Regions from separate parts of the Neobacillus sp. SAB-20_R2A genome, predicted to be linked through region 3. Evidence: riboswitches for the same ligand, from Rfam matches in the RefSeq annotation. Region 3 holds a riboswitch; each other region holds the start of a gene.
The links. Region 3 has a riboswitch for S-adenosylmethionine ahead of V5M37_RS06215 (methionine ABC transporter ATP-binding protein). Riboswitches for the same ligand answer to the same signal wherever they lie in the genome.
Positions count from the first base shown of each region.

Region 1: it holds a riboswitch for S-adenosylmethionine, as region 3 does, so the genes downstream of both, V5M37_RS23955 (methionine biosynthesis PLP-dependent protein) here and V5M37_RS06215 (methionine ABC transporter ATP-binding protein) in region 3, are expected to answer to the same signal.
Region 2: it holds a riboswitch for S-adenosylmethionine, as region 3 does, so the genes downstream of both, V5M37_RS24355 (methionine ABC transporter ATP-binding protein) here and V5M37_RS06215 (methionine ABC transporter ATP-binding protein) in region 3, are expected to answer to the same signal.

Region 1 covers NZ_CP145895.1:4,860,803-4,870,940, forward strand. Annotated here, with positions in the region: gene V5M37_RS23945 (DegT/DnrJ/EryC1/StrS family aminotransferase) at 1-438, opposite strand, end outside; gene V5M37_RS23950 (polysaccharide biosynthesis protein) at 480-2,306, opposite strand; SAM riboswitch class I at 2,821-2,935, shown strand; gene V5M37_RS23955 (methionine biosynthesis PLP-dependent protein) at 3,018-4,130, shown strand; gene metC (cystathionine beta-lyase) at 4,130-5,293, shown strand; gene V5M37_RS23965 (bifunctional homocysteine S-methyltransferase/methylenetetrahydrofolate reductase) at 5,315-7,177, shown strand; gene metH (methionine synthase) at 7,155-10,138, shown strand, end outside.
Region 2 covers NZ_CP145895.1:4,927,587-4,937,724, reverse strand. Annotated here, with positions in the region: gene V5M37_RS24360 (O-acetylhomoserine aminocarboxypropyltransferase/cysteine synthase family protein) at 28-1,344, shown strand; SAM riboswitch class I at 1,470-1,576, shown strand; gene V5M37_RS24355 (methionine ABC transporter ATP-binding protein) at 1,699-2,724, shown strand; gene V5M37_RS24350 (methionine ABC transporter permease) at 2,717-3,382, shown strand; gene V5M37_RS24345 (MetQ/NlpA family ABC transporter substrate-binding protein) at 3,398-4,228, shown strand; gene sufC (Fe-S cluster assembly ATPase SufC) at 4,602-5,387, shown strand; gene sufD (Fe-S cluster assembly protein SufD) at 5,412-6,722, shown strand; gene V5M37_RS24330 (cysteine desulfurase) at 6,722-7,951, shown strand; gene sufU (Fe-S cluster assembly sulfur transfer protein SufU) at 7,941-8,378, shown strand; gene sufB (Fe-S cluster assembly protein SufB) at 8,450-9,847, shown strand.
Region 3 covers NZ_CP145895.1:1,249,219-1,259,356, reverse strand. Annotated here, with positions in the region: gene V5M37_RS06250 (nitrate reductase subunit alpha) at 1-1,656, shown strand, start outside; gene narH (nitrate reductase subunit beta) at 1,646-3,148, shown strand; gene narJ (nitrate reductase molybdenum cofactor assembly chaperone) at 3,148-3,747, shown strand; gene narI (respiratory nitrate reductase subunit gamma) at 3,763-4,458, shown strand; gene V5M37_RS06230 (hypothetical protein) at 4,621-4,839, opposite strand; gene V5M37_RS06225 (MetQ/NlpA family ABC transporter substrate-binding protein) at 4,938-5,777, opposite strand; gene V5M37_RS06220 (methionine ABC transporter permease) at 5,797-6,471, opposite strand; gene V5M37_RS06215 (methionine ABC transporter ATP-binding protein) at 6,461-7,474, opposite strand; SAM riboswitch class I at 7,573-7,682, opposite strand; gene V5M37_RS06210 (NAD(P)/FAD-dependent oxidoreductase) at 7,875-8,990, opposite strand; gene V5M37_RS06205 (vWA domain-containing protein) at 9,072-9,668, opposite strand; gene V5M37_RS06200 (hypothetical protein) at 9,764-10,138, shown strand, end outside.

The sequences.
Region 1 (10,138 bases), 2.3 Mb from region 3:
CATGATTCCTGCAATGTCCACCGGAATAATAGCCTTCGTATTTGCCGTAATAGCCTTTTCTAACTGCGCATAATCCATGTGAAAAGAATCTTCAGCCGTGTCTACAAGGACAATTTTTGCCCCGACATGATGAATGACGCTTGCAGAGGCTGTATAGGTATAAGCTGAAGTAATGACTTCATCGCCTTCGCCTATTCCTAACAATCTTAAAGTCAGCTCCATGCCAGCTGTTGCTGAATTTAAACACACAGCCATTGAGGTATTGGTAAACTCCGCAATTTTATTTTCTAAAAGCTTTGTCTTAGGGCCGGTTGTGATCCAACCGGATTTTAATGTGTTGACAACTTCGTTAATTTCAATTTCCGATATATCTGGAGGTGAAAATGGAATATTTCTTTTAACATTTGTCACTCTAGAATGAGAGATTGGCAAATTCATAATATTTATCAACCCTTTTCCTATAGTTTCCGCATAGCAAACTAACCGGAAATAGACAATGCTCTTTTGGCGGGCAATCGGTTATTTGCAATCTTTAACAGCAGTTCAGAAAGCTCTTGTTTGTCCATGTCAGCAAAATTTATGATTAAATCGTCAATCTCTTCTATAAAAAGCTCTGAGGTTTTACCAATATAAATTTTCGGGTAGACTTGCTCTTCCTGTACTTCATCCTCTTTTAAAAGTTCTTCAAACAGCTTTTCACCTGGCCTCATCCCCGTTATTTCGATCCCAATTTCCTCAATGGAATATCCGGATAGTTTGATTAAATTTTTGGCAAGGTCGATAATTTTAACCGGTTCTCCCATATCTAAAACAAATATTTCTCCACCCTTGGCAAGTGCGCCGGCCTGGATGACCAGCCTTGAGGCTTCAGGGATTGTCATAAAATAACGCTTCATATCAGGATGAGTAACGGTAACAGGGCCTCCCTGTTCAATTTGCCGTTTAAATAACGGAATCACACTGCCCCTGCTTCCCAATACATTGCCAAAGCGAACAGCAACGAACTTCGTTCCGCACTTCTTATCCATTGACTGAATGATCATTTCTGCCATTCTTTTCGTTGACCCCATAACACTAGTTGGATTAACGGCTTTATCGGTGGAAATCATTACGAAGGTTTTCACACCATACAAACTGGCTGCCTTTGCCACATTCATTGTTCCAATCACATTGTTTTTCACTGCTTCTTCAGGGTTGTGTTCCATTAGCGGTACATGTTTGTGTGCCGCAGCGTGATAAATAACCTCTGGCCGATGATGCATCATAACAGCCTCCATTTTTGCCCCATCTTGGATATCGGCAATTTCTGCTATGAATTTAATTGCTGATTCGCCAAAGCTTTCTTTCAGTTCCATTTCAATTGAATATATACTGTTTTCACCATGACCAAGCAAGACGATTTTAAGAGGGTTAAAACGGGCAATTTGCCGGCAAATTTCAGAACCAATCGAACCTCCTGCACCTGTAACCAACACCGTTTTGCCGGTAATGTTTTTTGATATAGAAGCAATATCCAACTCTACAGGATCTCTCCCCAGAAGGTCCTCGACCTGAACGTCCCGAAATTGATTTACGGATACCTTTCCAGTCACCAAATCTTCAATCATTGGAAGAATTTTAGTTTTTGCAGGCGTTTTGGCACATTCCTGAAAAATCACATTTAACTCTTTCTTGCTAAGTGAGGGAATAGCAATAACAATATTTTTAATGTTATAGTTTTGAACAGCTTGTTCAATGGAGGCTACCCCGCCAACAACAGGAATCCCAAGAATATCTAGCTTATGTTTGTGGATGTCATCGTCAATGAAGCCCACAGGAAGAAGATTGATGCCCCGATTCTTCAATAACTGTCTAGCAACCATTGTCCCCGCTGCTCCCGCACCAATGATGAGGGTACGATTTTTATTTTGGTTCTTTTGATAATGAGAATCTCGAAAAACTCTCCAGCAAAATCTGGACCCGCCAATGAATATAATATGGAGTAACCAAGTAACAGTGAGAAGCCTGACATTGATTTCAAGGAAGAAAGTTTTCTGCAGGACTGCAGCAAAAATAATGGAATAGGTCACAACCTTAAAAATGATTAATAACTCTCCTATGCTGGCATATTCCCAAGCCTTTTTATAAAGGTTGAGCATGACTGAAAAGATGTGGTGGCTAAGTAAAATTGAAAATGAAGTAAAAATAATCAAAAAGGTAAATAAATGAGTGGTAGCATCAACCAGAAATCTGCTTAAGAATATTGCACCTATGACAATACATGAGTCTATTAAAAAAAATAATGACAACCTCTGTCTGTAGGTCATAATCTCTCCCCTTTTGTACATTAGCTTTTATAGCAGCCAAGATTAAAGCTTTTGATTATCCAGGCTTCGTGAAGCCCTAAATAATCAAAAACTTTAATTATATATAGGGCATCTAACCCCCCCTCACACCACGCTCTCGACGACTTGCGTCTAAGGTATATTTCAACCCACAGCATGATCGAGTGTCTCCTTTGATAATGGCTAGGAAACCTCACCAGTAAATTCTATTTTACGAATCACTTGTACCTTAACAAGAACTATTTTATTTGCAAAAAATACCATTCAGAACATACTAGGTAAATATCCCTAATATTTTTTTCCTCCCGTTCTGTTTTGTAAAATCCGAAATAAAATAGTAATTTACAATAATGAGGACAAGCCAAAAATGGACAATTGTACTTTTAGAGCTGATAATAGAATTGTTTTACACTTTACTGCTTTCCTTGGATAAAAAACTAATTGACGAACCGCCAAAACTGTAGTAAATTTTATAAATAGTCAAAATATTAATATGTTCTTATCAAGAGAGGTTGAGGGAAGGGCCCGGTGACACCTCAGCAACCTTCAATGTCTTTTACATTGAAACGGTGCTAAGTCCTGCAAATTGTTACTAATTTGCGAGATAAGAAGAGTGACAGATGTATTGTACATGCAAAGGTCTTCTTCTTATAGAAGGCCTTTTTTTAATATCAAAAAGGAGTGTAGACAACAATGTATAAAATCGATACGAAACTTGCTCAAATTGGGAACCGCAGTGAAACTACAACAGGAACTGTAAATCCCCCAGTCTATTTTTCAACTGCATTCCGGCACGAGGGGATTGGACAATCCACAGGATTTGATTATATTCGAACCGGAAATCCAACACGTCAGCTGCTTGAGAAAACTATCGCCGATTTAGAAGGCGGAGACCAAGGCTTTGCCTGCAGTTCTGGAATGGGGGCCATTTTAACGATTCTTTCCTTATTTCAGTCTGGTGATGAATGGCTGGTTAGCGAGGATTTATATGGCGGAACCTACCGTTTGCTCGAAAAAGGCTTTCAAAAGTGGGGCTTGAAAAGCCAATATGTAAATACCTGTTGTCCTGAAGAGGTTGAAAACAACATTACACCAAATACAAAAGCAATCTTCTTGGAGACACCAACTAATCCGCTTATGCAGGAAGCTGATATTGCCGCCATTGCAAAAATTGCCAAAGCGCATGACATATTGTTAATTGTGGACAACACCTTCTATACCCCTCTTCTGCAGCAGCCGATTTCACTTGGAGCAGATATCGTGATTCATAGTGCAACGAAATACCTTGGAGGCCACAATGATGTTCTAGCTGGACTGATTGTCGCGAAGGGTAAGGAACTTTGTGAGGCATTGGCCTTCCATCATAACGGTGCGGGTGCCGTTTTAAGCCCCTTCGATTCCTGGTTGTTAATGCGCGGGATGAAAACATTGTCGCTCCGTATGGAACGGCATGAGAAAAACGCTAAGGCTGTTGTTGAGTTTCTTTCTAATAGCGATGCGGTGACAGATGTCCTTTACCCAGGAAGAGGCGGTATGGTTTCTTTCCGTATTAAAGATGAAACGTGGGTAAATCCGTTCCTGCAAAACATAAAACTGATTTCGTTTGCTGAAAGCCTTGGCGGAACCGAAAGCTTTATCACGTATCCAGCGACCCAGACCCACGCTGATATCCCGGAAGAAATCCGAATTGCACAAGGTGTCTGTAACCGTCTATTGCGTTTTTCTGTAGGAATTGAAGATGCAGGAGATATCATTTTTGACCTAGAGCAGGCTTTTGCTAAGTTAGTTGAAGGAGTGAATGTGTGATGGAACACGAAGAATTTAGTTTTGAAACGAGACTTCTTCATAATCGGCATAAAATGGATGCACAAACAGGAGCAGTCAGTGTCCCGATCCAGCATGCATCTACCTTTCATCAGTTTGAAATCGACAGTTTTGGAAAATACGATTACGCCCGCAGCTTAAATCCAACTCGGGAAGCTCTGGAGGATATTATTGCAGAGCTCGAAGGCGGAGTCCGAGGATTTGCTTTTTCATCGGGGATGGCTGCCATTTCCACCGCCTTCCTACTTCTCTCCTCCGGAGATCACGTGATTGTCACAGAAGATGTTTATGGCGGAACTTATCGAATGGTGACACAAGTCCTGACTCGTTTCGGGATTGAACATACATTTGTAGACATGACTGACTTTGATCAAATTAAGCAAGCAATTAAGCCAAATACAAAGGCGTTTTATGTAGAAACACCATCCAACCCGTTGTTGAAGGTTACCGACATCAAAGCCATCAGCCAGCTGGCAAAGTCCATTGACGCCCTGACTTTTGTTGATAATACCTTCCTAACTCCTGCACTGCAACGGCCGTTAGAGCTTGGTGCTGATATTGTCCTTCACAGCGCCACTAAGTTTCTTTCAGGCCACAGCGATGTCGTCGCAGGACTTGCCGTAGTAAAGGACGGGGAACTAGCAAAACAGCTTTATTTTTTACAAAATTCGTTTGGAGCAGTTCTCGGTGTGCAGGATGCCTGGCTTGTGATGAGAGGTCTAAAAACGCTTCAGGTCCGGCTTGAGCAATCGCAGAGAGCTGCATTAGAGATTGCGAAATTCCTAGAGTCACATCCAGCTATTGAAAAAGTGTATTACCCAGCGCTTGAAAATCATCCGCAAAAAGAATTGCAGGAGGCGCAAGCAAGCGGCGCTGGTGCAGTCCTTTCATTTGAGCTTGCTGATGAGGATGCCATGCGTACCTTTGTGTCAAATGTAAAAATTCCTGTCTTTGCGGTAAGCCTTGGTGCAGTAGAGTCGATTTTGTCTTATCCGGCTAAAATGTCCCATGCTGCCATGCCGCAGGAGGAAAGAGAAAAACGGGGAATTAAAAATAGCCTTCTTCGCCTATCCGTCGGACTGGAAAACCCTGCTGATTTAATCAAGGATTTTTCGCAAGCCTTGGAAAATCTGCAGAGTAAATAAGCTCTCTTAAGGAGAATAGCGATGAGTTTTTTAGAAAAATTACAAAATCAAATTTTGATTGCCGACGGTGCTATGGGAACAATGCTTTATTCCTATGGAAAAGATTCCTGTTTTGAGGAATTGAATCTTTCCCGCTCTGAGCAAATTCAGAATATCCACAAAGCCTATATTGATGCCGGTGCCGATATTATTCAAACGAACACCTATGCGGCCAACTATTTAAAGCTTGGACGATACGGGCTAGAGGATTCAGTCAAGGACATCAACAGCGCCGCTGTACTAAATGCCAAAAAAGCTGCCGAGAACCGTGCCTATGTGCTTGGGACCTTGGGCGGCAACCGTGGCATCAAGCCCAAATCCATTTCAATAGAAGAAATTAAACGGAGCTTTCGCGAGCAGCTGTATTGCCTTTTATTAGAGGGAGTTGACGGGCTTTTACTCGAAACCTTCTACGACCTGGAAGAGCTTGAAACCGTCCTGACCATCGCCAGAAAGGAAACCAATCTGCCAATTGTTGCGCAAGTTTCCCTTGCAGAACCAGGAATTCTGCAGGACCGTACTCCTGTCAATGATGCTCTGCAGAGGCTTGAAGGGCTAGGCGCTGACGTTGTTGGCCTAAACTGCCGGCTTGGCCCGCATCATATGCTGGTTGCGCTCGAGCAAATCGAACTGCCTAAGCGAGCCTTTCTTTCAGCCTATCCAAACGCCAGTCTCCCTGCTTATACGGATGGAAAGTTTCATTATGATGGTGATGCCGATTACTTCCGCAGGTCTGCGGCTGAATTCCGCAAGCAAGGTGTCCGACTTTTAGGAGGATGCTGCGGCACAACACCTGAACACATCAGGGCATTTGCCACCGAATTAAAAAACAGCGCTCCGATAACAGATAAAGTAGTAGAATTAAAACCAAAGAAAATCATAGTTGAAGATCGTCCTGCCAAGCGGGACTACGCCCCACTTCAAGATATTGTGCAGGAGCGGTCATCAGTTATCGTTGAATTAGATCCGCCAAGAAAGCTTGATACAACGAAGTTTTTTGAAGGGGCAAAGGTTCTAAAGGAAGCCGGAATTGATGCGATTACACTAGCAGATAATTCTCTTGCGCAAGTGAGGATTTCCAATGAATCTTTAGGCTATTTAGCAAAAAAAGAACTAGGAATGCGTCCGCTTATCCATATATCCTGTCGGGACCGCAACATTATCGGTCTGCAATCCCATTTGATGGGCTTACACACGTTAGGAATGCATGATGTTCTGGCAATCACTGGCGACCCTGCGCGTGTCGGCGATTTTCCGGGGGCTTCTTCCGTTTATGATGTTTCTTCATTTGAACTGATTCAAATGATTAAACAATTAAATGAAGGTTTATCTTTTTCCGGAAAGGACTTGGGCCAGAAAACGGCGTTCAGCATTGCCGGAGCCTTTAACCCGAATGTCCGCTCGGTGGAAAAAGCGGTCAAACGGTTGGAGAAGAAAATTGCGCATGGGGCTGACTATTTTATCTCCCAGCCAGTTTTTTCCGAAGAAAAACTGCTAGAAGTCTATGAACATACGAAACATTTAAAAGCACCGATCTACATCGGCTTAATGCCGCTTACTAGCAGTAAAAACGCGGAGTTCCTTCATAATGAAGTACCTGGCATTAAAATTGCCGACTCCATTCGTGAACGGATGGCCGCGCTTCATGATAACCCGATCCAAGCGGCAAAAGAAGGCGTTGAAATTACCAAGGGGCTAATCGATGCAGCCTTAGATTTATTTAATGGAATTTATTTAATCACACCATTTTTACGCTATGAGCTTACTGCTGAACTGGCCCTTTATGCCCGGCAGCGTGCGTGTGAACTGAGGGGGAACAGCTATGTCGAAACGACCATTTATTGAGCAGTTAAAAAGACGCATCCTTGTCATGGACGGGGCAATGGGAACGATGCTGCAGCAAGCAGATCTTACTGCTGATGATTTTGGCGGTGAACAATACGAGGGCTGTAATGAAAATCTCAATTTAACTGCTCCAGCAGTTATTGCGCGCATTCACCGCGAATATTTAGAGGCCGGAGCTGATATCATCGAGACTAACACATTCGGTGCCACCAGCATTGTCTTAGATGAATATGAGCTTGGATATAAAGCTTATGAAATCAATAAAATTGCTGCGATGATTGCTGTGAAGGAAGCTCAGGCAGCCTCCAGCGAGGATTGGCCTCGCTATGTGGCCGGCTCCATGGGACCGACGACAAAGACATTAAGCGTTACCGGCGGAACCACCTTTGATGAACTGGCTGCCTCCTATGAGGAACAGGCTATTGGCTTGATTGACGGCGGAGTTGACCTGCTCCTTCTAGAAACTTCTCAAGATATGCTGAATGTTAAGGCTGGGTATGTCGGCATCGAAAAAGCGTTTGAAAAAACCGGCAAAACATTGCCGCTGTTTATTTCTGGAACAATCGAGCCAATGGGAACGACTTTGGCGGGACAAACGATTGATTCCTTTTATATTTCCATCGAACACATGAATCCAGTGGCTGTTGGGTTGAACTGCGCAACAGGACCAGAGTTTATGCAGGACCATGTGCGCTCGCTCGCCAATCTGTCTGGAACGGCAGTCAGCTGCTATCCGAATGCTGGCCTGCCTGACGAGGAGGGCCACTATCATGAGACACCGGAAACACTGGCGAAAAAGCTGGGTGACTTTGCCGCTCATGGCTGGCTCAATATTGTCGGCGGCTGCTGCGGTACGACCCCTGATCACATTCGCGCCATTGCCGATGCAATGAAGGATTACAAGCCAAGGGAATTCCAGCCATCCTCCCATCATATGGTTTCAGGAATCGAACCTTTCATTTACGATGATCCAACTTTAAGACCGATCATGGTCGGAGAACGGACCAATGTTATTGGGTCACGCAAATTTAAACGTTTGATAGCTGAAGGTAAATTTGAAGAAGCGGCAGAAATCGCCCGGGCCCAAGTAAAAGGCGGAGCTCACGTCATCGATATCTGTCTTGCTGACCCGGACCGTGAAGAGCTTATCGATATGGAAAAATTCATCACTGAAGTCGTCAAAAAGGTAAAGGTGCCGCTTGTCATCGACTCAACAGATGAAAAGGTTATTGAAAAGGCGTTGAAGTACTCGCAGGGAAAAGCGATTATTAACTCCATTAACCTTGAGGACGGCGAAGAGCGTTTCCAAGCGGTAGTTCCGTTAATTCACCGCTACGGGGCTGCCGTTGTTGTCGGGACTATTGATGAAACCGGCATGGGGGTTACTGCAGAACGTAAATTGGAAATTGCCCGCCGTTCTCATGATATCTTAGTCAACAAATATAAATTGAAGCCACAGGACTTAATTTTTGACCCATTAGTGTTTCCTGTAGGTACAGGGGATGAGCAATATATTGGTTCCGCTAAAGCCACGGTTGATGGTATCCGGTTAATCAAGGAACAGCTTCCCGGTGTACAAACGATACTCGGCATTAGTAACGTATCCTTTGGGCTGCCGCCTGTCGGCAGGGAAATTTTGAATTCTGTATTCCTCTACCATTGCACCCAGGCGGGACTGGATTATGCGATTGTCAATACAGAAAAGCTGGAACGCTTTGCTTCCATCTCCAAAGAGGAAGTGGCGCTGGCGGAAGCTCTATTATTCGATACTACCGATGAAACCTTGGCTGTTTTCACTGATTTTTATCGGGATAAAAAGAAGGAAGCAAAAGGCACTACGCTCGATATGAGTCTTGAGGAACGGCTCGGCTACTATATTGTCGAAGGTACAAAGGAAGGGCTCATTCCGGATTTAGATGAGGCGCTTGCGAAGTACCCTGCTCCGCTTGATATTATCAACGGCCCGTTAATGGACGGGATGAAGGAAGTTGGACGGCTGTTTAATGATAACCAGTTAATCGTCGCCGAAGTTCTCCAGAGTGCTGAGGTCATGAAAGCCTCCGTTTCCCACTTGGAACCGTTTATGGAAAAAGGCGATGTGTCTGCCTCAAAAGGAAAAGTCATTTTGGCCACGGTAAAAGGTGATGTCCATGATATTGGGAAAAACCTGGTTGATATTATTCTCAGCAATAACGGCTACGAAGTCATTGATCTTGGGATTAAGGTAGCACCCGCCGAATTGATTAAAGCCATTCGCGAAATCCAGCCGGACATGGTTGGACTTTCCGGTCTTTTGGTAAAGTCGGCCCAGCAAATGGTGTTAACGGCACAGGATATGAAGGAAGCAGGCATCTCCCTGCCTATTCTTGTAGGCGGTGCGGCACTTTCCCGCAAATTTACGGATACGAAAATTGCCAAGGAATACGAAGGACTTGTTCTTTACGCAAAGGATGCGATGAATGGCTTGGCACTCGCCAACCAGCTTCAATCCCCAGAGGAGCTTGAAAAATTATTTGCCGAAAAACAGGAAAAGCTGGCCTCCCTAGATGTTCCAAGAGAGCTGCCAGTCCGCTCTGCCTCCTCAGTGGCTGTAAAGCAAAGGGCTGCTATCTCTACTGAGGTTCCAGTTTTTATTCCAAAAGATACAAAACGGCATGTCCTAAAATCCTATTCCTTGTCGCATATTGAACCATATATCAATATGCAGATGCTGTTGGGCCACCATCTTGGAGTTAAAGGGAAAATTTCAAAATTGCTGGCCGAGAAGGATGAGAAGGCTTGGAAAGTAAAAGACATGGTTGATAATCTGCTCGCGGATGCCAGCGCAAATAGCTGGATTACACCTGCGGCCGTATATCAATTTTTCCCAGCACAATCCGAGGGAAATAAGGTTCATATTTATGATCCAGAAAATCCTGAACAGGTTATTGAGACGTTTGATTTTCCTCGTCAGGAATCTGC
Region 2 (10,138 bases), 2.3 Mb from region 3:
TTTTTATATTGGGAGGGAATAAGAACTATGTCAGAAAAACAAAAGAAGTTAAGGTTTGAAACACTAAGTGTTCACGGTGGTCTCTCACCAGACCCTGTAACAGGAGCACGGGCGCTACCTATCTATCAAAATAACGCCTACCAATTCAAAAGCACAGAGCATGCCGCCAACCTATTCGCCTTAGCGGAACCTGGGTACATATACACAAGGATTCACAATCCAACCACAACTGTTTTCGAAGAAAGAGTATCGCTCCTAGAAGGCGGCGTTGGCGCACTGGCAGTGGCAAGCGGTATGTCTGCCATCACATTGGCCATCTTAAACATTGCCGAAGCGGGTGATGAGATTGTTGCTGCATCCAATCTATATGGCGGAACGTATAATCTATTTGCAGTGACCCTGCCTAAATATGGGATTAATGTGAAGTTTGTCGACCCTGAGAATCCGGAAAACTTCCGTGCCGTCATAACGGAAAAAACAAAAGCTGTTTTCGCTGAAACGATCGGCAACCCAAGCTTAAGAATCCTTGATATTGAAAAGGTAGCCAATATTGCTCATGAAGCAGGGGTTCCTCTTATCGTGGACAACACCTTTGCAACACCATACCTATGCCGTCCAATTGAGCATGGCGCTGATATCGTCGTTCACTCCGCAACCAAGTGGATATTAGGTAATGGAACAACTACAGGGGGCATTATTGTCGACGGAGGCAAGTTCGATTGGAATTCACCGAAATTCCCTGGCTTTACAACGCCAGACTCCAGCTATCATGATCTTGTCTATGCTGAGGCGCTTGGACCGGTTGCTTATATTATTAAAGCACGCGTACAGCTTCTCCGGGACTTGGGGCCGGCACTAAGCCCGCAAAGCTCATTCCAGTTTGTTCTTGGGTTAGAAACGCTTCATGTACGGATGAAAGAGCATGTCGCCAACACCAAAAAGGTAGTGGAATACTTGAATAATCATCCTGCGGTTGAATGGGTTTCTTATCCGGGACATCCATCACATCCTGATTACGAATTGGCGCAAAAATATTTACCTAAGGGCGCTGGTTCGATGGTTGTATTTGGTATTAAAGGCGGAAGAGAAGCCGGTGCGAAATTAATCGATGCAATCACCCTATGGGCGCACGTGGCCAATGTCGGCGATGCCAAGAGCTTAATTATCCACCCTGCAAGCACCACACATCAGCAGCTGGATTCGGAAGGATTAAAGTCAGCCGGTGTTTCCGAGGACTTGATCCGTCTTTCCATTGGAATCGAAAATGTTGAGGACTTAGTGGAAGATTTAGAGGACGCAATCGAAGCTGCAACAGGCTTAACATCTTTAAAAGCAAATGCCTAAATTTTCCTTATATAGTTTTTTGAAAATGTAGAATTTTGTCGTTGACACTACTATCTAACCGTGATACTATTACTTTCATAATAATAGTATTAATGCATGTATAATTAAATATAGGATAGCTTTTGCTCTTATCAAGAGAGGTGGAGGGATGTGCCCTATGAAGCCCGGCAACCGTCAATTTTATTGAAATGGTGCCAATTCACACAAAGCCTGCGGCTTTGAAAGATGGGAGAAAGGATTCATTTGATAATGATGCCTTTCTGCCTTTGCGGAGAGGCTTTTTATTTTACTAAAATAGAATTCTTTCATGAAAATTATCAAATCCTATAATAAGGACAAGAAGTAGGTGATTCAATGATTTCCATTAAAAATGTACGAAAGATTTTTTCTACCAAGCAGGGACAGTTAAAAGCTGTTGATGAAGTAAACCTGGATATAAAAGAAGGAGAAATCTTTGGTGTGATTGGATATAGCGGGGCTGGTAAAAGTACCTTAATCCGCATGTTAAATGGCCTTGAGCTGCCTACGGGTGGAACTGTCAACGTGGCTGGCCGGGAGATTTCAAAAATAAAAGGTGCAGAGCTTAGAAAAGCCCGTCAGGAAATCAGCATGATTTTCCAGCACTTCAATCTACTTTGGTCAAGAACAGTCAGCGAAAATATCGCTTTTCCATTAGAGATTGCCGGAGTGAGCGCGCCGGAAAGGAAAAAACGAGTTGAAGAGTTGATCAAATTAGTTGGCCTTGAAGGCAGAGGTGACGCCTACCCTTCACAGTTGAGCGGCGGGCAGAAGCAGCGGGTCGGGATTGCCCGGGCCCTTGCCAATAACCCAAAGGTGCTGTTATGTGACGAGGCAACATCAGCGCTCGACCCACAAACAACAGACTCTATTCTCGACCTTTTAGTGAATATCAATAAACAATTCGGCTTAACGATTGTGCTGATTACTCACGAAATGCACGTCATCCGGAAAATCTGTCATCGAGTAGCGGTCATGGAAAGCGGGAGGATTGTCGAGCTTGGTCCGGTGCTTGATGTATTTAAAAACCCTCAGCAGCCGATTACGAAACGGTTTGTCCAGCAGGTAACCGAACCGGAAAAAACAAAGGAAACAGCAGAGCATTTGCTAGAGCGCTATCCTCATGGAAAGGTCATTCAACTATCGTTTCTTGGGGAAGCAACAGAACAGCCATTAATCACACGTGTGATTCGTGATTTTGATGTCGTAGTAAATATTCTCCAAGGGAATATTTCTCATACGCAAAACGGGTCTTATGGAACATTATTTATTCATTTGGATGGCCAAGCTAATGAAATTCAGAAAGCCATCGATTATATTCACTCGCAGCAAGTGGGCGTGGAGGTGATCAGTAATGGCTGACTTTATGGAATTAGTTAAGTGGGATGAGCTGTTACTGGCAACACGTGAAACGATCTATATGACCGCCATCTCGGTCCTTGCGACATTTGTTTTGGGCTTGTTACTAGGCCTGCTGCTATTTCTAACGAGTAAAGGAAACATATGGCAAAGCCGCGGAGTAAACATTATTATTGCTGGCTTTGTAAATATTTTTAGATCCATTCCCTTTATTATCTTAATTGTTTTATTAATCCCTTTTACTAAAGTTCTCGTTGGGACAATGCTCGGTGCCAATGCTGCACTCCCGGCACTGATTATTGGAGCAGCACCGTTTTATGCTCGAATGGTGGAAATCGCCCTTAGGGAGATTGATAAAGGTGTGATTGAAGCATCCCAATCAATGGGGGCAACACATGGACATATTATTTTTAAGGTATTAATACCAGAATCCTTGCCAGCATTAATTTCTGGGATTACCGTTACGGCGATTTCACTTGTTGGCTTTACTGCAATGGCTGGGGTCATTGGAGCTGGTGGACTTGGCCATTTTGCCTATTTAGAAGGCTTTCAACGCAACAGGCCAATGGTTACATTAGTGGCAACAATTGCTATTTTAATCTTAGTTTTTATTATCCAATTTATTGGAGATTATTTTACAAAGAGAACAGATAAACGTTAACAGGAGGAGTAAAAAATGAAAAAAGTTCTGGGTTTGATCTTCATTGCGTTTACCGTATTTGCCTTAGCGGCCTGCGGAGGTGCAAAAAATGATTCAGCAGATAAAGATGGGAACAAAAAATTAGTTGTTGGTGCAACTGCTGTACCACACGCAGAAGTACTTGAAGCTGCAAAGCCAATATTGAAGAAAAAAGGTATTGATTTAGAAATTCAAGTTTTCCAAGACTATATTCTGCCAAACGTAGCACTAAAGGATAAAGAAATAGATGCAAACTATTTCCAAACACCTGGGTATTTAGATCTGCAAATGAAAGAAAATAAAGATTTTGATTTTGTCAGTGTGGGCGGGGTTCATAAAGAACCAATCGGCATTTACTCAAAAAAGTATAAAAGTCTAAAAGATCTTCCAAATGGTGCAACCATTATTATGAGTGATTCTTTAAGCGACCACGGCCGTATCCTGCCGATTTTTGAAAAGGCTGGATTAATCAAGCTTAAAGAAGGCGTTGGTGCAAACGCAAGAATAGATGATATCGTTGAAAATCCAAAGAACCTGAAGTTCCCTAAATTAATTGAAGCAAAATTATTAGCATCTTCCTTTGAAAACGGTGAAGGTGATGCGGTTGCCATTAATACTAACTATGCATTAGAAGGCGGCATTGATATTGGAAAATATGGTATTGCCTTTGAAGGCAGTGACGTGGTTCCAGCCAACCTTGTAGTAGTTCGTTCAGAAGACAAAGACCGTAAAGAAATCAAAACACTTGTAGAGGTTCTTCAATCGAAAGAAATTCAAGATTTTATTAAGGATAAATACAAAGGTGCTGTTATCGCGGCAACCGAGTAATTATTAAATATGCAGCAATATTGCAGAAAAGTCAGTGAGGATTCACTGGCTTTTCTGCATTCATTACATGAAAGCTCATTAAGTAGTAAAAAATAGATGCCATAACCACCCATGGCATTTTAGCAAAAAATAAGGTATCATTTTATTCGGGCTTGTATTACATAAAAAGTCTTTATCTGAATTTTCATTAAAAACTTCCTGCTATTCTCATTTAGCATGTTCTTAGTGAAAATACATGCTAGTTATTACTATTAAAAAGTTGCTAACAAATTTCATTTGTTATAAGATTGTAATGAGAATAAAGTGAGAATGAATGTGGAAGATCTTAAAAAATCTGTCTGCAAAGATACAATACATTTTCGGAGGTATGAATATGGCTGGATCAACTTTAACAATCAAAGATCTGCACGTAGCAATTGATGGGAAAGAAATTTTAAAGGGTGTCAACCTTGAAATAAAAGGCGGAGAAATTCACGCCATTATGGGTCCTAACGGAACTGGTAAATCTACATTATCTTCTGCTATCATGGGTCACCCTAAATATGAAGTAACAAGCGGCAGCATTACGCTTGATGGGCAAGATGTTTTAGAAATGGAAGTAGATGAGCGCGCTCGTGCTGGACTATTTTTAGCCATGCAATACCCAAGCGAAATTAACGGTGTAACGAATGCTGACTTCTTGCGTTCGGCGATTAACGCCCGTCTTGGCGAAGGCAACGAAATTTCTTTAATGAAATTCATTCGTAAAATGGATAAGCAAATGGAATACCTTGAAATGGATCTAGATATGGCGCAGCGTTACCTTAATGAAGGCTTCTCCGGCGGTGAGAAAAAGCGCAATGAAATCCTGCAATTAATGATGTTGGAGCCAAAGATTGCGATTCTCGATGAAATCGACTCCGGACTTGATATCGATGCCTTAAAGGTAGTATCGAAAGGTGTCAACGAAATGCGCGGTGAGAATTTCGGCTGCTTAATTATTACTCACTATCAACGTCTGTTAAACTATATCACTCCTGACCATGTGCATGTGATGATGCAAGGCCGTGTTGTAAAATCCGGCGGGCCAGAGCTTGCACAGCGCTTAGAAGCAGAAGGATATGACTGGATCAAGCAAGAGCTTGGTATTGAAGATGAAACAGTTGAGCAAGAAGCTTAAAAGCTTTTGTTAGGAGGGTTAGCAATGACAACAGAAATAACATTACCGTTTGATAAGGGTTTTGTGAGCTCTTTTTCAAAAGAAAAGAGCGAGCCTGCTTGGTTTGAAGAGCTTCGACTGAAGGCACTTGAGCATTTTCACGAACTGCCAATGCCTCGGCCAGATAAAACAAAAATAGATAAATGGAATTTTACACAGTTTGAGCAGCATACAGTTAAAAGTGCTCCATATACATCTTTGGCAGAATTGCCAGAAGAGGTTAAAGCATTAGTTGATTTGGATGCGGCAAAACAAAATTTATATATTCAGCGCAACCAAACGCCAGCCTTTATTTCTCTTTCAGAAGACCTAAAGGCAAAGGGTGTTGTGTTTACCGATATTTTTACTGCTGCTAGAGAGCACGGCGATTTATTGAAAAAATATTATATGACACAGGCGATCAATGCTGATGAGCACCGTTTGACTGCTCTTCATGCTGCATTTGTCAATGGCGGTGCTTTCCTGTATGTTCCGAAGAACATCGAAATTGCGGAACCGATTCAAGCAGTTTTCGTTCATGACAATGCGGAAGCAAACCTGTTTAACCATGTTCTTGTCGTCGCAGAAGATAACAGCTCTTTAACATATGTGGAAAACTATATTTCCACAGTGGAAGAGTCCAATACCTTGGCAAACATCCTGACAGAGGTAATTGCCAATACAAATGCAAAGGTGCAATACGGTGCTGTCGATACTTTGGCAAAAGGCATCACAACCTATGTGAACCGCCGCGGTGTCACCGGCCGCGATTCCCGAATCGAGTGGTCGCTTGGCATGATGAATGAAGGCAATACCATTTCTGAAAATACTACCAATCTCCTTGGTGACGGTTCTAATGGCGATACGAAAACCGTTGTGGTCGGACGGGGTGCGCAGACCCAAAACTTTACAACAAAGGTTGTTCATTTTGGCAGACATACAATAGGAAATATCTTGAATCATGGCGTTGTTAAGGATAGCGCTACTTCTATCTTCAACGGAATTGGCAAAATTGAACACGGCGCCTCTAAATCTGACGCTGAGCAAACATCGCGCGTGTTAATGCTTAGTGAAAAAGCTCGCGGCGATGCGAATCCAATTTTATTAATCGATGAAGATGATGTTATGGCTGGCCACGCTGCTTCTGTAGGACGCGTTGACCCAGTGCAATTATATTATTTGATGAGCCGCGGTATTCCGAAGAAGGAAGCGGAACGTTTAGTCATTCATGGCTTCCTTGCACCGGTGGTAAATCAGCTTCCAATTGAGAAAGTAAAACAGCAATTAGTGGAAGTTATTGAAAGGAAAGTAAGATAATGAATATCCAGGATATTCGCAAACTGTTTCCTATTTTAGACCAGGAAGTTAACGGCAAGCCATTAGTTTATCTGGATAGCTCTGCGACATCGCAGAAGCCCGTCCAAGTTATTGAAACACTTGACAGATACTACCGCGAGTACAATTCAAATGTCCACCGCGGTGTGCATACATTAGGTACAAAAGCAACAGATGCTTACGAAGGTGCCCGTGAAAAGGTCCGTAAGTTCATCAATGCTAAATCCATTCAAGAAGTTATTTTTACAAGAGGAACGACGACCTCCCTTAACACGGTGGCGGCAAGCTACGGCGCCGCCAACCTGAAGGAAGGCGACGAAATCGTCATTACCTATATGGAGCACCACAGCAATATCATCCCATGGCAGCAGGTAGCTAAACGGACTGGTGCTCAGCTGAAATACATTCCTCTCCAAGAGGATGGAACGATTTCATTAGATGATGTTCGCTCGACGATCACACCAAACACAAAAATTGTGTCGGTGATGCAGGTATCAAACGTGCTTGGCGTCATCAATCCTGTTAAAGAAATCGCCAAGATTGCCCATGAAAATGGCGCTATTATGGTAGTTGACGGTGCACAAAGTGCTCCGCATATGAAAATTGATGTTCAAGATTTAGATTGTGATTTCCTTGCTTTTTCCGGCCATAAGATGTGCGGACCAACCGGGATTGGTGTCCTTTACGGGAAAAAGCATCTGCTTGAAAAAATGGAGCCGGTTGAATTCGGCGGTGAAATGATTGATTTCGTGGAATTATATGAATCAACCTGGAAAGAGCTGCCGTGGAAGTTCGAGGGCGGAACACCTATTATTGCTGGTGCCATTGGTCTTGGTGCGGCGATTGACTTTTTAAATGAAGTCGGTTTAGACAATATTGTCGAGCATGAACATAAGCTTGCAGCCTATGCGCTGGAAAAAATGTCAACTGTTGAAGGCATCACGATTTATGGACCGCATGATCCGGCTAAACGCGCTGGTCTAGTGACTTTCAATTTAAGTGATGTTCACCCGCATGATGTAGCGACGGTTCTGGATGCGGAAGGAATCGCTGTCCGCGCCGGCCATCACTGCGCCCAGCCGTTGATGAGATGGCTTAAGGCATCGGCAACAGCTCGTGCCAGCTTTTACCTATACAACACAGAAGAAGATATTGATAAACTCGTAGAAGGGCTTGTCAAAACGAAGGAGTATTTCAGCGATGTCTTCTAACTTAGATGCACTTTACCGAAGAGTAATCATGGACCATTACAAAAACCCGCGCAACCGCGGAGTTTTGGAGGATGGAAGCCATACGATCAATATGAATAACCCGACCTGCGGTGACCGGATTCAATTAACGTTGAAGGTGGAGGACGGCATTGTTGTTGATGCCAAGCAGGAAGGGGAAGGCTGTTCGATTTCCATGTCATCTGCATCGATGATGACGCAGGCCATTAAAGGTCAGAAAATCGAAGACGCATTAAAGCTGTCAAAGATTTTTTCGGATATGATGCAAGGCAAAGAAGTGGATGATGATATCGATTTAGGCGATATCGAAGCACTTCAAGGGGTTGCCAAGTTTCCAGCCAGAATTAAATGCGCAACATTGGCTTGGAAGGCAATGGAAAAAAGCTTGAAAGAAGAGAATCAAGATTAAAACGGTTCTGAAAGTATCCGGCCTCTTGCCTGGAGCTTTCACCTCTCGTAAAAAAAGGAGGAATACTTGCGATGGCGAAGAAAATGCCGGAGATCGGCGAGTATAAATATGGTTTTGCCGATAAAGACGTTTCCATATTCCGATCAAAACGTGGTTTAACACGTGAGATTGTTGAAGAGATTTCAAAAATGAAGGGTGAACCTCAGTGGATGCTTGACTTCCGCTTGAAATCACTTGAAATATTTTACAGTAAACCAATGCCGCAATGGGGCGGTGATTTAAACTCATTGAATTTCGATGAAATTACCTACTATGTAAAACCATCGGAGAAATCAGAAAAGTCATGGGATGAAGTACCGGAAGAAATTAAAGCGACATTTGACAAACTTGGAATTCCTGAAGCCGAGCAAAAGTATCTTGCAGGGGTTTCTGCGCAATATGAATCCGAGGTTGTTTACCATAACATGAAGGAAGACCTTGAGGCATTAGGAATCATCTTTAAAGATACCGATTCTGCATTAAGGGAAAACGAAGATATTTTCCGCAAACACTGGGCAACGGTTATTCCGCCAACTGATAACAAATTTTCCGCATTAAACTCAGCTGTTTGGTCCGGCGGCTCGTTCATTTATGTACCACCAGGTGTTAAGGTGGATACACCATTACAGGCTTATTTCCGCATTAACTCTGAGAACATGGGTCAGTTTGAAAGAACGCTGATCATTGTTGATGAAGGTGCATCTGTCCACTATGTTGAAGGCTGTACAGCACCTGTTTATACAACTAACTCCCTGCACAGTGCAGTTGTAGAAATCATCGTAAAAAAAGGCGGCTACTGCCGTTATACAACGATTCAAAACTGGGCAAACAACGTCTACAACCTTGTAACAAAGCGGACTGTCTGCGAAGAAAATGCGACAATGGAATGGATTGACGGTAACATCGGTTCTAAATTAACGATGAAATATCCTGCTGTTATTTTAAAAGGCGAAGGCGCCCGCGGTATGACCTTATCGATTGCGATTGCTGGGAAAGGCCAAGTGCAGGATACTGGTTCTAAGATGATTCACTTAGCACCAAATACTTCTTCAACGATCGTATCTAAGTCGATTTCTAAGCATGGCGGAAGTGTAAACTATCGCGGCATGGTCCATTTTGGCCGTAAAGCAGACGGCGCTCGCTCTAATATCGAATGCGATACGTTGATCATGGATAATCAATCTACTTCAGACACGATTCCATACAACGAAGTGTTAAATAACAACATCTCACTTGAGCACGAAGCAAAGGTTTCTAAGGTTTCTGAAGAGCAATTATTCTACTTGATGAGCCGAGGTATCTCCGAGCAGGAAGCTACTGAAATGATCGTTATGGGCTTCATCGAGCCATTTACAAAGGAACTTCCAATGGAATATGCCGTTGAGATGAACCGCTTGATCAAATTCGAGATGGAAGGCTCAATCGGTTAATATCTTTGAAAAATTAAACCCGCTTGCTGGGATAGGCAGGCGGGTTTTTGCATTGGGAATGGGGTTACTCTAGGATGGCGGCGGAATACTCTCGGATGGGGGCAGGATACTCTTGGATAAGGGTGGATTACTCTCGGATGGGGACGGAATACTCTCAGAAAGGATGCTTACTGTCGTATAGGTCCTTCCAACTGTCGGATAAGCCGGCCAACTGTCATATAAGGCGCGCTAACTATCGTCCAACTATTCCCAACTAAAAAGGTTATGCTATTATAAAAAGCGGAGGTGAAT
Region 3 (10,138 bases):
ATCACAAAACAACTAGTGGAAGGAAAGCTTGACTTTGCCATTGAGAATCCAAACGATCCACGTAATTTTCCGCGAGTCTTTTTCAACTGGCGTTCAAATTTATTAGGAGATAGCGGAAAGGGACATGAATATTTCGTGAAGCATTTAATTGGCGGACAAGATTCTGTATTAGGTGATTATGAAAATTCTTGGCAACCCGAGGATGTGAACTTGTCTGAAAAACCACCTGAAGGGAAAACAGATCTTTTCGTCAGCATGGATTTTCGAATGACTAGTTCAGGACTTTTCTCCGATATTATTTTCCCAGCTGCTACGTGGTATGAAAAATACGATATTAGCACCACGGATATGCATCCATTTGTCCATCCGTTTAATGCAGCCATTTCTCCTCCTTGGGAGACAAGAAGCGATTGGGATGCATTTAGGGAAATTGCCAAAAGTTTTTCTGAACTTGCTAAAAACCATCTTCCTGCTCAAGAGGACCTTGTTCTGTCGCCACTTGCACATGATACCATCAATGAAATTGCTCAGCCTTTCGGAAAAGTCAAAGACTGGCGAAAAGGTGAAGTGGAAGCAATACCGGGAAAAACCTTACCAAACTTTAATTTTGTCAAACGTGATTATCCAAATGTATACGATATGTGGATTACCGTTGGGCCAAATATTAAAAATGGATATGGAACAAAAGGGGTTAAAATTCCTGGTGATCAAGTTTACAAGGATTTACTTGACCGCTTAGGACCATCCAAACATATAGGAATTGGAAAAGGTTATCCTGACCTTTATACCGATAAAAAAGCTATTAATGCCATTTTGTTAATGTCCGGTGCTACAAATGGCAAGCGAGCGGTTGAAGGTTGGAAATCCGTGGAGGAAAAGACAGGTAAAAAACTGACTCATATTTCCGAGGAACGTGCGGAAGAAGATTATACGTTAGACGCCTTAACTATTCAACCAAGACCAACCCTTTCTTCCCCAGTATGGAGTGGGCTCGAAAAGGATAATCGACGGTACTCTCCGTTTACGATTAACAAAGAATTTAATATACCGTGGCATACACTTACTGGAAGGCAAAGCTTTTATCTTGACCATGAAGTGATGCTTGATTTTGGCGAAGGGCTTCCTTTATATATTCCTCCGATTACAAGAGGCGCTTTTGTGAAAGGAGAAAAAGAAGTCGAAAATCAAGGAAAATCCATTTCATTGCGTTACATGACTCCACACCAAAAATGGGGCATTCATACCATGTTTACCGATACGAATAACATGGCTCAATTGTTCCGTGGCTGGCAAGTCGTTTGGATGAATGAAGAAGATGCAGCCTCTATCGGCATTAAAGACAACGATTGGATTGAAGTATATAACCGCAATGGTGCTGTTGCTGCTAGAGCTGTTTTAACGTACCGTATGCCAAGAGGTGCAGTTTATATGTACCACGCTCAAGACAGGCATATGGGGGTTCCTGGGAATAACATTAACAAAGTACGTGGTGGAACCCATAACAGTGTGACCAGAATTTATCCAAAAGCCACGCATATGATTGGCGGCTATTCTCAATTAAGTTATGGATTTAATTATTATGGACCGACTGGTAGTCAGAGAGACACAATGGCGATTATTAGACCGCTGAAGGAGGTCGATTGGCTTGAGGATTAAGGCACAAGTTGCAATGGTCATGCACCTTGATAAGTGTATTGGTTGCCATACTTGTTCTGTTACTTGTAAAAATGTATGGACTAACCGACCTGGAATGGAGTATGTGTGGTTCAATAACGTTGAAACACGACCTGGGGTAGGCTATCCAAAGGAATGGGAAAACACCAACCGCTATAAAGGCGGTTGGGTTTTGCGAAACGGTAAATTGCATTTAAGAGCCGGTGGACCTCTTACAAAATTGGCGAATATTTTTTACAATCCCAATATGGCAGATCTAAATGATTTTTATGAGCCATGGACGTATGATTTTCAGCATCTTCACAAACGGGATAAAGGAGAAAGTATACCTGTAGCCCGTCCTCGTTCGATGATTACAGGAAACTATATCGATAAACCGGTATGGGGTCCAAACTGGGATGATGATTTGGCGGGAGGGAGCGAATCTGTTCCAAATGACCCGAATGTACGAAAACTTCAGGAACACGTTAAAACGGAATATGAAAAGACCTTTATGATGTACCTGCCAAGGATATGCGAGCATTGCTTAAATCCTTCCTGTGTTGCCTCTTGCCCTTCTGGTGCTTTATATAAAAGGGACGAAGATGGAATTGTATTAGTAGACCAGGATGCTTGTCGGGGATGGCGTTTTTGTATGAATGGATGTCCATATCATAAGGTGTACTATAACTGGAATACACACAAAGCCGAAAAATGTAATTTCTGTTATCCGAGAACGGAAGCCGGTTTACCAACCATTTGTTCCGAAACTTGTGTAGGTCGAATTCGATATATTGGTGTGGTCTTGTATGATGCAGATCGGGTGAAAGAGGCTGCATCCGTTAAAGATCCTAAAGATTTATATGAATCTCAACTCTCTGTATTTTTAGACCCATTTGACCCTGAAGTCATTGCGGAAGCAGAAAAACAAGGAATCAATCATAGTTGGATTTTAAGTGCACAAGAATCTCCAATCTATAAGATGGCAATAAAGTGGAAGATTGCACTTCCGCTTCACCCAGAATACCGGACGTTTCCAATGGTATGGTATGTACCGCCGCTTAGCCCGATTATGAACCACATTACTAACGAACAAGATTTAAGTGCGGAAGGCTATATTCCAGCAGTAGATCAAATGAGAATTCCAATGGAGTATTTGGCTTCAATTTTAACAGCTGATGATACATCTGTTATTCGTAAGGTCTTATTAAAAATGGCAGCGATGAGGGTTTATATGAGGTCAAAAACCGTGGGTGGAGTGGACAAACAAAAGTTGACTAAATTAATGGATGAAGCAGGTACCCATAATGAAGAATTAGAAGAGATGGCTCGGTTACTTGCAGTCGCAAAATACAATGAACGATTTGTCATTCCGACTGGCCGTCGTGAAATGAATGATTACTTACATTACAAACAGGGAGCTTGCAGCATTGAAGATTTAGCTCCTCCTGAGGGTATGATGACCTATCCATTTGAAAGAAGTGAAAATGCATAATGAATGAAGAAAAAGCGATTTTAATGCTTTTATCGCGTCTTTTGGATTATCCGGATACTTCTTTTTTTGAAGATCAAGAAACAATCATAAGCTTTATTTGCGAATCGATCACATCAGAGGATATTCAAAAGGAAGTATTGAATAGAATTTATCCCTTCTATCAAATGCCATCGGTGCAATTGGAGCAGCTATATGTAGAGACCTTTGATTATAAGGAAGGGACCAATCTATATTTAACTGCACATGAACTAGGAGACAGCAGAAAACGCGGTTTTGCTCTTATCCAATTACAAAAACTCATATCTGAAGCCGGACTTGAATACATCGGACATGATATGGCAGATTATATCCCTATGTTGTTAGAACTTTTGGCTATTGTACCCGAAGAAGAAAAAATCAACAAACTTTCAAGAAGAATTGCTTATGCCGTTGACCGGATCTTAACAAATCTTCCTGAGGATAATCCTTACAAGAAAGTGCTTGAATTAGGGATGATGTATGTTTTTGAAACTCCGGATGCAGAAGAGATCTCTGCTTTAGAAAGACTTCGGGAAGATGCTGACCTGGATGAGTTGCCATATCCATTGATGTATCGCTAAAAAGGAGGGGCTATGATGGAAGTTGTATTTTGGTGGACAATTTTTCCTTATATTTGCGGAACAATCCTTATTATTGCAACATTTTATCGTTTTGTTTTTCGCGGCAAAAGTTGGACTGCGCCTTCAACAGAAATTTTTGAAAAAAAAGGATTGGGAATCGCCTCTATCCTATTTCACTATGGGATTATCTTTGCTTTTGTTGGACACGTAATGGGCGTATTAATTCCATTACGTGTATACAATGCACTCGGAGTCAAAGACCATATCTATCATTTCTTTGCCATAGCAGGAGGTGGTCTTGCGGGTCTCATGGTGGTAATCGGGCTAGTTTTGATGCTGATTCGAAAATTCAATTCACCAAGGGTTCGTGCCCATACTACTGGGACAAGCTATTTTACCATCATATGGCTTATATTAGTTGCAGGGCTTGGGGCATATATGACGATCGTCTATAATACAACGGTAGGGGCATATGAATACCGTTTATCAATTGGACCTTGGTTCAGAAGTTTGTTCACATTCCATCCAAGGTCGGATTTAATGCTTGGGGTGCCTTTGCTCTTTAAAATTCATATCATTGTGGCGTTTATTTTATTTGCTGCCATCCCATTTACAGCTCTAGTTCATATGTTCAGTTTTCCATTAAGGTATCCTTCACGGGCTCCGCAACAGTACCGGTCAAGAAATGGTTATAATAAGAATAGCAGGTAGAAAAAGGTTTTGCCTTATACCGATCTTTTTTAAGAATTAACAATACAACAATAAAAGCAGTGCATTTCACAACTGAAAACTGCACTGCTTTTCCATGTTAATTTATCTACTTGATAAAGCCCTGTTATGATAGGACTCTTTCATTTAATAAATTTGTAAATCTTACTTCTCTTTTGTTTCATTTAATTCATCAATTAGCTGTTTTGTCCTCTTCGCATTCCCTTCCGCAAAGTTTTCTAGACGTTCTTTTAGCTCATCGTCGTCATGAACCCGTTCGGCGGTAATTAAATATGTACGCATCAAATCTTCTTCTATTTCTATAGAATCTTTAAGAACTGCTTCAAGATTTTCCTTTTCTTCATTTCCCTTGAAAAAACTCATTTGAAATCCTCCTTTTTCCTTTAGGATTCTCCAATCTTTATTGGTGTATCCAATGAAAAAAGGATATGGATCTCGTCCATACCCTTTTGATTTAAAAATTACTTTTTCATCCAGCTTGGTTTTCCAAAACCTTTAAACTGATCATCGATGACTTTTTCGAAATCTGCGGATTCAACAACAGCCTTAATGTCTTTAGATAATTGTGAGTCTTTGTTGCTTGTTTTTACTGCTACAATATTGCGGTAATTGTCAGCCATGTTTTCAAGTGTTAAGGCATCAAGCAGATTCATCTTTGCGGCAAGTGCAAAGTTACCAGGTACTGCAGCTAAATCTGCACTTTCAACAGAACGAGGAAGCTGGCCTGCTTCAATTGGCTGGAACTTCAGGTTTTTCTTGTTTTCAGCGATGTCTTTTTCAGATACTTTTAGTGGATCTGCATCTGCTTTGATAGTGATAAGCCCTGCATCACGAAGTGTGTTTAAAGCACGTGCTGCATTTGTCGGGTCGTTTGGAAGTGTAACAGTAGCTCCATCTTTTACATCTTTAATTGATTTGAATGTGTTCGAATAAATTCCCATTGGTGCTGTTGGTACAGAAATAAGAGCTGTTAAATCCATGTTGTTTTCTTTTGCAAAATTTTGAAGGTAAATCGTGTGCTGGAACAGGTTAGCATCGATATCGCCATTGTTTAATGCTTTGTTTGGCTGGATATAGTCACTGAATTCAACAATTTCAACTTTGTAGCCTTTTTTCTCTAGGCCTGGTTTAATCGCTTTTGTTACCATATCGCTATATGGACCTGCAGTAGCGCCAATTTTAATATCTTTTGATTCTGCTGCTTTTTCCTTACCGCTTGCTGTTTTGTCCTCGGAGTTTCCGCAAGCAGCTAGTGCAAAGACTACACATAGTAATAAAATGCTTGTTAACCATTTTTTCATAATAATTTCTCCCCTTTATTTATCTTCTTTTATCTACAACTTTGGCGATATAGTCACCAAGAAGCTGAATGACCTGAACTAAAATAATTAAGATTAAAACTGTTGAAATCATGATGGTATTGTCGTACCGGTAATAACCGAAGCGAATCGCCAAGTCTCCAATACCGCCGCCGCCGACTGTTCCGGCCATAGCGGAAAATCCTACTAAACTGATGAGTGTTAAAGTAACACCTGAGATAATGCCGGATCTTGCTTCAAGTAATAGGACATCTTTTATTATCATCCACGGGGTTGCCCCGGCAGCAATAGCAGCTTCGATTACCCCTTTATCGATTTCTCTTAGAGCATTTTCTACGATTCTTGCGAAAAAAGGAATCGCCGCTACAGATAATGAAACACTAGCTGCAGTTGGACCGATGGTTGTGCCAACAAGTAAGTTAGTCAGCGGCAGCAATGCCACCAATAAAATAATAAAAGGAATCGAGCGAACCATGTTTACAATAAAACCAAGTACATTCTGGACAGCTCGATTTTCCATAAATAATCCTTTGTCGGTTATGTAAAGCAATATCCCAACCGGCAATCCGATTACCGTTGAAACCACCAGTGAAATTGCAATCATATAGATGGTTTGAAAAAATGCTTTATTGATATCCGGGATAAGCTCCATCAGATGTGCAAAATCAAAGCCCATTGTGTAACACCTCCACTTGTGCGGCCCGGTTTTCAATATAATTTAGGGCTTTTTCTATTTCCTCTTTTTGTCCTTTTAGCTCCATTATGAAAATCCCAAGCGGTTGCTCTTGAATATATTCTATTGAACCATGCAGAAAATTACCTTTTACGTTAAATTGTTGAAGAGTATCAGAAATAACTCCCTCTCCCGCCACCTTACCTTTAAAGGTAACTTTTATTATTGGCCCCTGGCAGCTTTTTAGAATGACTTCCGGGATTTCAAGGGTCACGACACTCTCAATAAATTCTTTTGTAAGTTCTGTATGCGGGTTGGCAAAAATATCATATACCGAACCTTCTTCCACAACTCGTCCATCCTGCATAATTGCCATCCGGCTGCAGATTTCTTTAACAACATCCATCTCGTGAGTGATCAATACAATGGTGATGTTGAGTTCTTTATTGATTTTTTTCAATAGATTGAGTATCGACTTTGTTGTCGTAGGGTCAAGTGCTGATGTTGCTTCGTCACATAAAAGCACCTTCGGATTATTTGCGAGAGCCCTTGCAATACCGACTCGTTGTTTTTGACCACCGCTGAGTTGGGATGGATAGACATCACGTTTATCAGAAAGGCCGACCATTTCAAGGAGTGCCTCTACTCTAATTTTAATTTGTTCTTTTGGCATGTTGGCTGCTTTTAAAGAAAACGCAATATTCTCGTAAACCGTTTTTTGACTGATTAAATAAAAATGTTGGAAAATCATACCAATCTTAAGCCTTGCTGAACGTAGTTGCTCGCCTTTAAGGGAGGTAAGGTTTGTGCCATCAACCATAATACTTCCCGATGTGGGACGTTCTAATAGATTAATACATCTGAGCAGGGAGCTTTTTCCGGCGCCTGAATAGCCGACGATACCGAAGATTTCACCTTCCTGGACGGTTAGTGAAACATTATCAACACCTTTTACTTCACCCTTTTTTGTCTTATAAATTTTACTAAGGTTCTTTATTTCAATCATACTGATTACCTCATTTTTCCGATATCTAAACTAGACTTTATACCCAAACAAAAAGCCCCATTCATTCTGAAAGGGGCGTCGAAATTAAATAGAATTTCGGCTTATCTTTCAGAATGAAAGTACTGTCATTCTGCAGGAATTGGCACCTTCCCAATCGGGGGTTGCCGGACGTCATCGGGCCATGTCCCTCGGTCGCTCTGGATAAGAAAATTAAATTAACAAATAATTAAGTTATATTAAGATAGTACAAATCTATTTTTGTTTTGTCAATCATCTAAATTATAGCGCAATTTACCCGATAGCGTTTTCAACATTGTCATATCAACTTATTATTAATTTAAAAATTTTTTTGTTCGATTAGAAAAGAGCTTTTCGCATGAAAAGCTCTTTGTGCATAACATTAGGCTAAAGCACCAGCAACATTATAATTATTAAAATCAATTTCTGCTTGTTTACCTAATACCAGTTTTGCAAGTTCGGCACCGAGATAGGGCCCACTGGTTAATCCGGAGGAGCCTAAGCCATTTGCTAAGTAGATTCCTTCATAATTTGGTAAAGCCCCGATTACCGGAAGAAAACCAGGAGTAAAAGGCCGAAAGCCTACCCTTGTTTCCAAAATTGTTCCACTTGCGAGACCAGGAGCAACAGCTAAAGCTTTATTTAAGATTTCTTGGACTCCTCCAGCCGTTACCCGATTATCAAATCCTGCATCATTTTCGTGGGTTGCTCCAATGACAACACGCCCACCTTCAAAGGTTAGAATATATTGATCAGATGGTGGCATGACTACAGGCCACGAGTTTGTTTCCATGTCTTGCATATGTAAATGTATGATTTGCGCCTTTTGTGGCCTTACCAAAAATTCAACTCCCAGCGGATCCAAAAGTTCCTTTGCCCACGCTCCTGCAGTGACTATGACTTGATCAGCGAATAGTAACCTATCTGATACTTTAACTCCTTGGACTTTATTATCACTACTAATTAATGAAGCATCCCCTTTAACAACTTGGGCTCCATGTTTTACTGCAGCGTTAACAAGTGCATTACGTAAAGCCCGGCCATTTACACGTGCCCCGCCACTAACAAAAACTGCCCCAAATTCATCGGACAACGGCGGAAAAAGTCGATTCGTTTCAGTTGGTGATAAAATTGTTATTTCGCCGATTTCGGGAGCATCCTCCCAACGGGTCCGTGCCCGTTCTGCCATCTTTTCCAACTTTGCTGGATCAGTGTGAATACTTAATGCCCCAACTCGTTTATAACCCGTATCTTTTTCCCCATCTGCTTCTAACTGAGCTATTAATTCTGGATAATACCGGGCTCCACCTTTAACCAACTGGTACCAGGCTTTATTACGCCGTTGGGACAACCATGGGCAAACAATCCCCGCAGCCGCGTCAGTGGCTTGACCGGGGACATGCCGGTCCACTATGATAACCTCGGCCCCCCATTTTGCAAGGTGATAAGCAGTGGATGCTCCGAGTATTCCTGCCCCAATTACAATTACCTTTTGCATAACTCACCTCAAGACAAAAACTCAGTCTTATAGACTGAGCAAAGTAGATACTATATATATTACAACAAATACACTACTGCTTTAAAGTTTCCTTGTGCTCTGCCTTCTCTCCATTACTTGCTCACACACCATATTATACATAATCTCAACACCTTTTTCAGATGCTTCGAAGTTAAAGGCATTTTCAACATCAATCCCAAGACAGCCCGCTTCTTCCTTAGCATCGATGTTTGCCCCCAAAAAGATAAACTCCCAATTATATTTCTCCTTTTGGTGCTTGATGAGCTCCTTCACTTTTGTATAGGAAAATTCACTACTTGCGTTTTCCATTCCATCAGTCGTGATCACCAATATTACCTTACCGGGCTTATCATTTTCAGGAGTTTTGGATAACCGATATCCTACGTCAAGAATGGTTTTCCCCACTGCATCCAACATTGCCGTCATACCTCTTACATAATACTCCTGATCAGTGAGGTTAATCTGCCTTGCATCAACCCCATTCCATAGGATTTCGTATTGATCGTCAAATAAAACAGTTGTTACCCGTGTCTCCCCTTCCAACTTCCTCTGTTTCTCAATAAATCCGTTAAACCCGCCAATCGTATCACTTTCAAGTCCAGCCATTGACCCGCTTCGGTCAAGCAAGAAAATAATTTCAGTCATATTCGTGTTCATCTCTATCATCCTTTCAATATTGTTTATAAAATAATAATAGGGTATTAAATCTGGGAAATGGTCGCCTCTCAAGCGACATTTTTGGGGGTAGAATTATGCTGGATAAACACTTGCTAGTAGAATTGCAGGAATATGTTGAAAGAAACTTAAACATCCTTACTTACTCAATGATGGAGTCTAATGAAATACATAGTCTCGAAATAGAAGATTTTATTAAAAATAAGCGCCAGCCGACCTTCAACGAAACTCTATTCAAATTGATAGATAAAAAAGGAGCTGGCGACACAGAAACCTACAAAAAAGCCGGATTGGATCGCAGGCATTTTTCTAAGATCCGCTCGAATCCAGAATACCGCCCACGAAAAAATACAGTAGTGGCCTTGGCGCTTGCCCTTGAATTAAACAAAAAAGAAACCGACAAACTGTTAAGTTCGGCCGGTTTTTCATTGTCCGACAGTGAAACCTTTGAC